3 regions of the Brucella pseudogrignonensis genome follow, and region 1 is predicted to be linked to each of the others. Evidence: predicted binding sites of a transcription regulator. Region 1 holds the regulator's gene; each other region holds the start of a gene.

Region 1 (3,286 bases):
TTGTCACAAGCTTGAAGAAGGCCAGCCTTTTTGAAGAGGTGAAGGATCGTCTGCACGATGCAGGAACCGGTCTTTCCGGTGGTCAGCAGCAGCGTCTGTGCATTGCACGCGCGATTGCTGTCAGCCCGGAAGTGATCCTCATGGACGAGCCTTGCTCGGCACTCGATCCGATTGCAACCGCAAAGGTTGAAGAGCTGATCGACGAGTTGCGCCAGAACTACACCATCGTCATCGTGACCCACTCGATGCAGCAGGCTGCACGCGTTTCACAGCGCACGGCGATGTTCCATCTGGGTAATCTGGTGGAAGTTGGCGATACGGATGTGATGTTCACGGCACCGACCGAGAAGCGCACGCAGGACTATATCACTGGTCGTTTTGGCTAAACACTATTTCAGCAAAAGCCGGAGCCCATTGCGGTTCCGCTTCCTGCATTTTTAATCGAGAGGTCTATTATGGCGTCCCAGCATACTGTTAGCGCATACGACGAAGAACTCCAGTTCCTGACCCACAAGATCGCCGAAATGGGCGGTCATGCGGAACGCATGGTCGAACAGTCGGTTGCAGCCATTGTCAATGCCGATAACGCACTGGCACAGCGCGTTATTTCCGACGATCTCATTCTTGATGCAAGCGAGCGCGAGATTGACGATAAGGCCGTCATGATCATTGCCAAGCGCCAGCCAATGGCTGTTGATCTGCGAGAAATCATCGGCTCGATCCGCATCTCTGCTGATTTGGAGCGCGTGGGAGATCTTGGTAAGAACATTGCCAAGCGCGTTGCGGCTGTTTCGGAATCGCGCCAGCCGGGCAAGCTTTATCGAGGGCTTGAAACACTTGCTGAGCTGGCTCTGACACAGTTGAAAGATGTGCTCGATGCCTATGCAACGCGCTCCGTCCAGCAGATCAATGTTGTTCGTGATCGGGATGATGAAATTGACGCGATGTACACCTCGCTGTTCCGCGAGCTGCTCACTTATATGATGGAAGATCCGCGCAATATTTCGGCCTGCACGCATCTTCTGTTCTGCGCGAAGAACATTGAGCGTATTGGCGATCACGCAACCAACATCGCAGAAACGGTCTATTACATCGTGACCGGCCTGCAGATGCCTGCGGAACGCCCGAAAGAAGACCTGAGCCACGGTATTGTCGTGGACGAGGCGCGTAAATCCTGAAAACATGGCTTGCTGTAAGCATGCAGCGAGCCATTTGCATATGTAAGAAAACGCGGCGGCACGCGGCTGAACGGGGGAGTTGTATGTGTCGCCACGCTTAACTCAATAGGAAACATTGCATGTCACAGGCACCCAAGATTGCTGTGGTTGAAGACGAAGAAGCGCTGAGCGTTTTGTTGCGCTATAATCTCGAAGCCGAGGGCTACCACGTCGATACGATCTTGCGCGGCGACGAAGCCGAAATTGCGCTGCGCGAAAACGTGCCGGATCTTCTTATCCTCGACTGGATGTTGCCGGGTGTATCAGGCATCGAATTGTGCCGACGTCTGCGTCAGTGGCCAGAAACCGAGCGTCTTCCGGTGATCATGCTGACTGCACGCGGCGAAGAAAGCGAACGTGTTCGCGGCTTGAGCGTTGGTGCCGATGATTATGTGGTCAAACCGTTCTCGACCCCGGAATTGCTCGCGCGTGTTAAAGCCATGCTGCGCCGCGCCAATCCAAGTGTTTTGTCGCATGTGCTCAAAGTCGGAGAGCTAGTTCTCGATCGTCAGCAGCACCGCGTTTATCGCAAGGAAAAAGAAATCCGCTTAGGGCCGACAGAGTTTCGCTTGCTAGAATATTTCATGATGTCCCCGGGCCGCGTTTTCTCGCGCAGTCAGCTGTTGGATGGTGTCTGGGGTCCGGATATTTATGTCGATGATCGCACGGTCGATGTGCATGTCGGACGTCTGCGTAAAGCGATCAATATTGGCCGCACGCTTGATCCGATCCGCACGGTGCGCGGCGCTGGCTATTCGTTCGGCTGATCTTCAGGTTTATCGAATAGATTTTGTATGGCTCGTTACCTGAAAGGAAACGGGCCATTTTTGTTAGGAAATGATCCGTTCCGATTCGTGTTGTCGATGATAATTCGTTCCATAATGGACCGTATCACACGATGTTACAGTTCATTTCAAAGATTTGACTCACACAGGACGTTAAGCGCGTGAGAGGCGCACGTTGAGGTTTTTTCAGCGCCGATTTCTATGACTTAGCAGGATTTTACAGCATCCACGAATTAAGGCAGCTCTATGGTGCAAGCTGCACCGCAATTGAATCGCGTGTAATCAATAGCTTATAAGATTTGAATGGTTGCGTTAATGATTTGTTAATAATTTAGAATGGCTTAGCGCTGATTATTGTTTTCAGTTTTGAGCTCTTGAGTCTTTCGGTTTCAATATCAGCTTCAATTTGAAATATGATTTTTTGCCTTGTTTTTGCCGAAAAATTCTTAATCCTTGCACTCTAAGAAGATTAGCAGAACGTTTGAATTTTAATTTTCGTTCGATTTGGCTTGAACGCCAGCCTGATTTTGCAGCGCCTTGAAGGCGCTCTAAAAGTGAAAACAGACTGGATCAGTTAAGGGTCGTAATGATGCGCCTAATTAAGAGATTGAGCCGTTGATGCGCGCTCGTAAATGGAAACTGCCGGTTATTCTTGGTCTGATCGTAGCACCTTTTCTGGTGACGGGCTGCACGACGACTGGCGGTACAAACAAGGCCAAGACCGAAAAGACGGTTGCAACGAGCCATGTCAAAACGGTCAATGGCGTTAAGACGTTCACATACACGGCCAGAGACAGAGAATGCCTTGAGCGTGCTATGTTTTTCGAATCCAATCGGTCGAGTCCAGATGGCTTGATGGCCGTCGGCACAGTTGTGATGAACCGTCTCGCATCGGGCAGCTATCCTGATACGATTTGCGGCGTTGTTGGTCAGAAAAACCAGTTTGCGCCGGGCGTTCTCACCCGCAAGATGAATTCCAAAGCTTTGCCAGATGTACAAGCAGCTGCCGATGCAGTTCTTAAAGGCAAGCGTCATCCATCTTTGAAGAACTCGATGTTCTTCCATACGGCAGGGCTCAAATTCCCTTACAACAATATGCACTATGTGCTGGTTGCAGGTGGAAATTCTTTTTATGAAAAGCGTGGACGTGATGGCGAATTGCAGAACCCGGTTCCGCAGACGCCTTACAATCTCGCTTATGTATCAACACCACAATCGCCATCCATGCCGGAAGGGCCGTTTTACAACGTAACCACACAGCAGGATGGGACTGTTCCGGAAGCA
Region 2 (3,286 bases), on a different contig from region 1:
GCCAGCACATAGATAAGTGCCGGTGCAAGCATGACCCAAGCAAAGATGACTTTGGAGCGTTGCATTCCCATGTATCAGGTCAAACTTTCTGAAGTGCTGTGTCGAAGCGATCCCAGACGGGACGCAGATCGATGACCGTGCGCTTTTCACGCGCTTCATCCATTGCCATGGCAAGAATGCCCGCTTCCATCGCATCAAGCGGCGAAACAGGCAGTGGTCCGCCATGCATGACATGGGCGATCACTTCTTCCGCCATTTTCTCATCCGCACCGTAATGCTGCGAAAGCTCGGTGCGTGTCGCATATTCCTTGTGAATAGTGCGCTTTTCGTTCAGCACTTCATGCACATCGAAATAACCGCGAATGAAGTCGCCCTCAGCCTGACCGCGCGTTCCGAAAATCGCAAAACGGCGGAACTGGTCCGGCGCATTCAGATTGGTGTGGAAGTTCATGCCGACACCATTGGCATATTCAATGATCGCAACCTGATGATCGATGATGTCACCATCGGAATCAAAAACCTTGTCCGAACCTTCCCAGCCGGTCGGCTTGCGATGGAACAGTGACATGTCGTTGATGCCTTCACGGCGTGGATCATTTTCCGGAATGAAGGTCTTGCGGCCACCAAAGCTTGCAACACGCTCAGGGCGCGAGCCGATCACGCTGTTGTAGAGATCGAGATCGTGACAGCACTTCTCAAGAAGGAAGCTGCCCGACCACTTTGAATAGCGGCGCCAGTCGCGCATGAAGAATGCGCCGTGATATGGATAGATGTGCTCTGCGGCTTCAACCGAAACGATATTGCCCAGCAAACCGTCGGTCTTGGCCTGCATCAAATCGCGATACATCGGCGCATAGCGCAGCACGAGACCGACCAGCAAACGCTCCTGACCGTGTTTGGCAAGAAGCTCAGCCAGCGCATAAGTCTGCTCAATAGACGACACAATCGGCTTTTCGGTGAAAACGGTAAGACCTGCTTCAAGACCCACACGAATATGATCAAGATGCATATGGTTTGGAGAGCCGATCATCAGAAGATCGAACGTTTCATTAGCGATCAGCTCTTCCGGCGTCGCATATTGCTTGCCAGCCGAAATGCCATGCTCATCCAGCTCTGCCATGCCCGCAGGCGCAGGGTCTACATAGCCGACAATCTCGAACTCGGGATCAAGTGCATTGAAGACAAAACCCAAATAACCCAGACGATAGCCCAGTCCTACAATGCCGACTTTCACGATAAACTCCCAATCGATTTTTTAGTAAGATGAAAATTATCACCACAAAATGTCAAGAAAAAACACAAGGAATTTAGCAAAACCAAAACTTTTCACACAGACTTGATGAGGTCCAGAAATAGCATTCCGGCCATCTGCCTTAAAAGAAATCAAATTGCTCGAAATCTGTTCAATATGTACAAATTGCAATCATTCCGCATTAAGATTGCAATTTTAATAAATAAAAACAGGAATTTAATGGATTTACGATTTCGCAATAAGCAGATCGGACTGACAAGAAATGATGTACTTTTGTTATAAATTCTGGCTGCACGAAGCGCATGACGTCATGCAGAATTCGCAACAAAGGAATTTAATAACCATTAAATTACAAACGGCTAAATTTTAGGATGGACAAAATCCATTGAAGACGATGATATAGTTGCTAACAAGGCCAAGGCCTCTATCCCGCATGATTTGTGGCCAAGCCGACGAAGACTCAGCGGGATCTCACTTATCTAAAACGCGCTCACCGAAAACAGGTTTATCTTTCGGAATGCGCACAAATCTGCTGGTGGAGAATTGCATGCCTAGCCTATTCCGACTTGAAAATTCGTGGAACGCAAATCCCGCACCAGCCGGAACCATGACAATCGAAGTGTTTAACCTGTCGGATGAAACACTGACCAATTTCTCACTTTGCTACACCAGCATCACCCGCATTGTTGGAGAGCCACAGATCACGAACGGACATTTTGTCCTGCATGATGGCAGCTTCAACGAAATAGCTGCGCCCAAAGGCTTCACATTGAAGCCGGGCGAAACATGGACGGTGAGCGTCGCACCACTTAATCGCTCACCATTTCATGTTAATGACGGAGCGAAGACGGCTTATCTCAAATGTGCCGATGGCCGTTTAATCCACATTGAGACCGGCGAACTTGCACTTTCGGGTCAGAACCTCCCTCTGCCCGGCCCGCGTCTGCCAGAAGGCCGTCTTACGCTTCCGTTTGCCCTACTACCATGGCCCGTGAAGTTCGAGGCTGAGGCAGGCAGCACACCAATTGCTCTGCATCCCGCAGAGGGCACCGACCTTTCAGGTCTGCGTGCGCTTTCGCTGGTTGAGGAGCTTCATGCACGACTGTTCCCGCAGGCACGTCAGGTCTTTTCGCTGAAAGCAGTTGAAGGCGGCCGCGCTGTTGCGATCAGAACCGACACGGGCATCAAGAAAAGCGGCTTCAGCATCGATTTCACGGCTGAGCTAATCACGGTTACTGCCTCTGATGCCGATGGCACGCGCCATGGTCTTATCGCTCTGGCACAAATTCTTGATGGTGCAAAGCAGGAGGCAGAACGCTTCAAATTTCCCGTTTCTGGCCGCATTGAAGATGCGCCACGCCATGATTGGCGCGGCTGCCTTCTGGACGTTTCGCGTCACTTCTGGACTCATGATGAAGTTAAGCGCTTCCTCGACATCATGGCCTGGTATCGCCTCAACACCTTCCATTGGCATCTGACCGACGATGAAGCATGGCGCATTGAAATTCCGGAACTGCCGGAACTGACAAGGATTGGCGCAACCCGCGCTCCGAACAGTGCGATGTTGCCGCAGCTTGGCGATACGACTGAACCGTCGCACGGCTTTTATACCCAGGAACAAATCCGCTTAGTGGTTGCACATGCGCAATCACTTGGCATCGAAGTGGTACCGGAAGTCGACATGCCCGGCCATTGCAAGGCAGTACTAACCGCTCTGCCGTATCTTCAGGATCGCAATGAAGCCAATGAGTCTTACAAAACCGTTCAGGGCTTCACGAATAATGCGCTCAACCCAGCCATGCCAGCGACATGGGAATTTGTGAAGACAATCCTTGACAATATCGTCGCTCTCTTCCCGGGGCGCTATATCCATATCGGCGGCGACGAAGTGGCCGACAATTCGTGGATTGGCTCACCGCTTGCATGCGAATTGATGGAACGCGAAGGGCTTGAAGGCACCTTTGAACTGCAATCATGGTTCATGCGCAAGCTCAAGATCATGCTGGAACAGCGCGGTCGTGTTCTCGCTGGCTG
Region 3 (3,286 bases), 720 kb from region 1:
TATCACGGCCAACAAATTGTGCATCGCCCATTTCAAACAGCGGCCAAAAAGTCCATTCATCTTCAACGTTCAAAACATCACGAACGGGCTTACTCCAGTTTTCATAGATGGATTGCAGCCGTGAACGCTCACCAGCCTTCGACCAAACCTCACCCGGATTTTCACCCGTCGTAATGGCAACAAAGTTGAAGAACTCTCCGCCCTTTACCGGATAAGCAATGAAATGCGCTTTCTGTCCAAGCCAGGCAGAAACGGACTTTTTTTCCGGTACGGCGCCGCTGAAACTTGAGGGTAGGGCATCCGCTGCAAGTGTTGTACGCCATGCGATATGACCGCTGAAACGTGCTTTATCATATCCGGCCGTGGCGCGCTGCGCAGACCAAACACCATCGCAAGCAACCAGATAGGCCGCTGCAATATCTTCACCTGCTCCACCACGTCTGAGCGTTGCGGTGAGGCCGTTTTGATCTGCTTTATGGCCAATAATCTCAGCATCGAGATTAATCTCGATATTTGGATTCTCAAGGCAGGCATCTAACAGCGCTGTTTGCAAATCAGCACGATGGCAAACGATATAAGGATGACGCCAACGTTTGAATGCCTTGTCGCCGAGTTGCATGGTGAGCAGTGGGCGAGCCTTACGCCCATCTATGAGATAGAGTGCTTCTGGCGTAACGGCTCGTGAGGAAAGGCGGTTTGCAACGCCGAGGCGTTCAAGGTGGCGCATCGCATTCGGTGCCAGCTGCAAACCTGCGCCAACTTCCGACAGGGATTTTGCTTTTTCAACCAGCTGAACAGTCCATCCGCGCGCTGCACATTCAAGCGCGGCACTCAGACCGGCAACACCGGCCCCTGAAATCAATATGCGTCCCTTGACCAAGCTGCTCATAATATCAGCGGCACGAATGCCGTCATTTATGTTTAGGCAGCTTTATCCGCAGGCGCATCATAGACGCAGCCGGCAGGTAGAGTTTCATCAGCGTGAAGCTGTGGGTTGTAGCGATAGAGCGTCGAGCAATAAGGGCAGACAGATTCGCTTTCATGTCCCATGTCGAGGAAAACATGCGGATGATCGAAAGGCGGATTGGCGCCGACGCACATGAATTCCTTTACGCCGATTTCGATGGAGTTATGTCCAGCGTCGTTCTGGAAGTGCGGGATGATGTGATCGGACATGATATGCTCCGGAGCTTGTGGGTCGCGGCATCAAATTTTAGAAAGCTATTTTTCAAGCATTTACCGCGTACGACTTGTTTCTGGAAGCGTTTTCATCAATTCTGGAGACAATTCAAGCGGTTTGCTATCAAACTGTCATATGACAGACATAGGCTTATGGTCGCACCGGGATTTTCCGGTGAAAGCCGGGACAGGAAAAATGAACGAAAACAGCATTATGGCACCACATACGACTGATCTGACCATTCAGCCAGCCAATGATCTTTCAACGGACAAGAATCTTGGAAAAGATCAGAATGCTCACGAAGCTTTGATTGATGATAGGATTTCTGAACTGATGCAAAGCCCGGAACGCTTTGTCAATCGTGAGTTTTCGTGGCTGCAGTTCAACCGTCGTGTTCTGGAAGAAGCTGGCAATACACGCCAGCCGTTGCTTGAGCGTCTGCGCTTCCTGTCAATTTCTGCAGCCAATCTCGATGAATTCTTCATGGTGCGTATTGCGGGTCTGGCGGCACAGGTGCGTGCAGGTGTTGCCATGCGCAGCGCCGATGGTCGCACTCCACAGGAACAGCTAGATTTTGTTCTCGAAGAAGTCAGCCGCCTTCAGGAAGGTCAGCAGGACCGTCTGCGTATACTTCGCGAAGAGCTTGAAAAAGAAAATATCGAGATCGTTCGACCGGCAGCTTTGTCTAAAGATGAAAAAGACTGGCTGGAAAACCACTTCCTTGAAACCATTTTCCCTGTTCTGACGCCGCTTTCGATCGATCCTGCGCATCCGTTCCCATTTATTCCCAATCTTGGGTTCTCTATGGCGCTGCAATTGGCACGTCGTCTCGATAGTCATCCGATGACGGCACTGTTGCGCATTCCTGTTGCTCTGAAGCGTTTCATCCAGCTGCCGAATGAACAAACGAATGCATTCCGCTTCATCACAATTGAAGATGCGGTGAGCTTGTTTATCGGTCGTCTGTTCCCGGGTTATGAAGTGCGCGGCGCAGGCACATTCCGCATCATTCGCGACAGCGATATTGAAGTGGAAGAAGAAGCCGAAGATCTCGTCCGTCTGTTTGAGACCGCATTGAAGCGCCGCCGTCGCGGTCAGGTGATCCGTATCGAGTTTGATGCAGAAATCCCGGAAGCCTTGCGCGTGTTCGTCGCAACGGAACTCGGCGTTTCCGAAAATCGTATCAGTGTTCTGGAAGGCCTTCTGGCGCTGAACATGATTTCGGAAGTTGTTTCGATTCCGCGGGATGATCTGAAATTCGTGTCTTACAATCCACGTTTCCCGGAGCGTATCCGCGAGCATGGGGGCGATTGCTTTGCAGCGATTCGCGAAAAGGACATCGTTGTTCACCATCCTTATGAATCATTTGACGTTGTGGTGCAGTTCCTGCGCCAGGCGGCCGCTGATCCTGATGTGTTGGCGATCAAGCAGACGCTTTATCGGACTTCTAATGACAGCCCGATTGTTCGTGCGCTGGTCGATGCTGCCGAAGCTGGCAAGTCAGTCACTGCGCTGGTCGAGCTGAAGGCGCGTTTTGATGAAGAGGCCAATATTCGGTGGGCGCGTGATCTGGAGCGTGCAGGTGTTCAGGTTGTCTTCGGCTTTATCGAACTGAAGACGCATGCGAAGATGTCGCTGGTTGTGCGCCGCGAAGATCAGAAGCTGCGCACTTATGTCCATTTGGGCACGGGAAATTACCACCCGATCACGGCGCGCATTTATACTGACTTGTCGTTCTTTACGTCAGACGCCGACATTGCGCGCGATGTGGCACATATCTTCAATTTCATCACAGGCTATGCGCAGCCAGCCGAGGAAATGAAGATCGCTATTTCTCCGCTGACGCTGCGTGCGCGAATCCTCAAGCACATTGAAGATGAGATCAGCAATGCGAAAGCTGGTAAGCCTGCTGCCATCTGGATGAAGATGAACTCGCTGGTTGATCCACAGATTATTGATGCGCTGTATAAAGCCAGTCAGGCGGGCGTTGATGTGGAACTGATTGTGCGTGGTATTTGTTGTCTACGTCCGGGTGTGCCGGGTCTCTCGGATAACATTCGTGCGAAGTCAATTGTCGGGCGTTTTCTCGAGCATAGCCGCGTCTTC

What was found. Region 1 encodes PhoB, which activates phosphate uptake and scavenging genes when phosphate is short. Its sites were predicted from a motif close to TGTCATNNANCTGTCAT; they were not measured.
Positions count from the first base shown of each region.
Region 2: RI570_RS14615 (family 20 glycosylhydrolase) is a predicted target of PhoB. The motif match lies at 1,590-1,606, and genes of this name have one in related genera.
Region 3: RI570_RS10160 (RNA degradosome polyphosphate kinase) is a predicted target of PhoB. The motif match lies at 1,310-1,326, and genes of this name have one in related genera.

Region 1 covers NZ_JAVLAT010000001.1:1,377,111-1,380,396, forward strand. Annotated here, with positions in the region: gene pstB (phosphate ABC transporter ATP-binding protein PstB) at 1-386, shown strand, start outside; gene phoU (phosphate signaling complex protein PhoU) at 456-1,178, shown strand; gene phoB (phosphate regulon transcriptional regulator PhoB) at 1,298-1,984, shown strand; gene RI570_RS06715 (cell wall hydrolase) at 2,618-3,286, shown strand, end outside.
Region 2 covers NZ_JAVLAT010000002.1:696,875-700,160, reverse strand. Annotated here, with positions in the region: gene RI570_RS14625 (sugar ABC transporter permease) at 1-71, opposite strand, end outside; gene RI570_RS14620 (Gfo/Idh/MocA family oxidoreductase) at 80-1,234, opposite strand; gene RI570_RS14615 (family 20 glycosylhydrolase) at 1,800-3,286, shown strand, end outside.
Region 3 covers NZ_JAVLAT010000001.1:2,092,775-2,096,060, forward strand. Annotated here, with positions in the region: gene RI570_RS10150 (FAD-binding protein) at 1-880, opposite strand, end outside; gene RI570_RS10155 (zinc-finger domain-containing protein) at 922-1,176, opposite strand; gene RI570_RS10160 (RNA degradosome polyphosphate kinase) at 1,394-3,286, shown strand, end outside.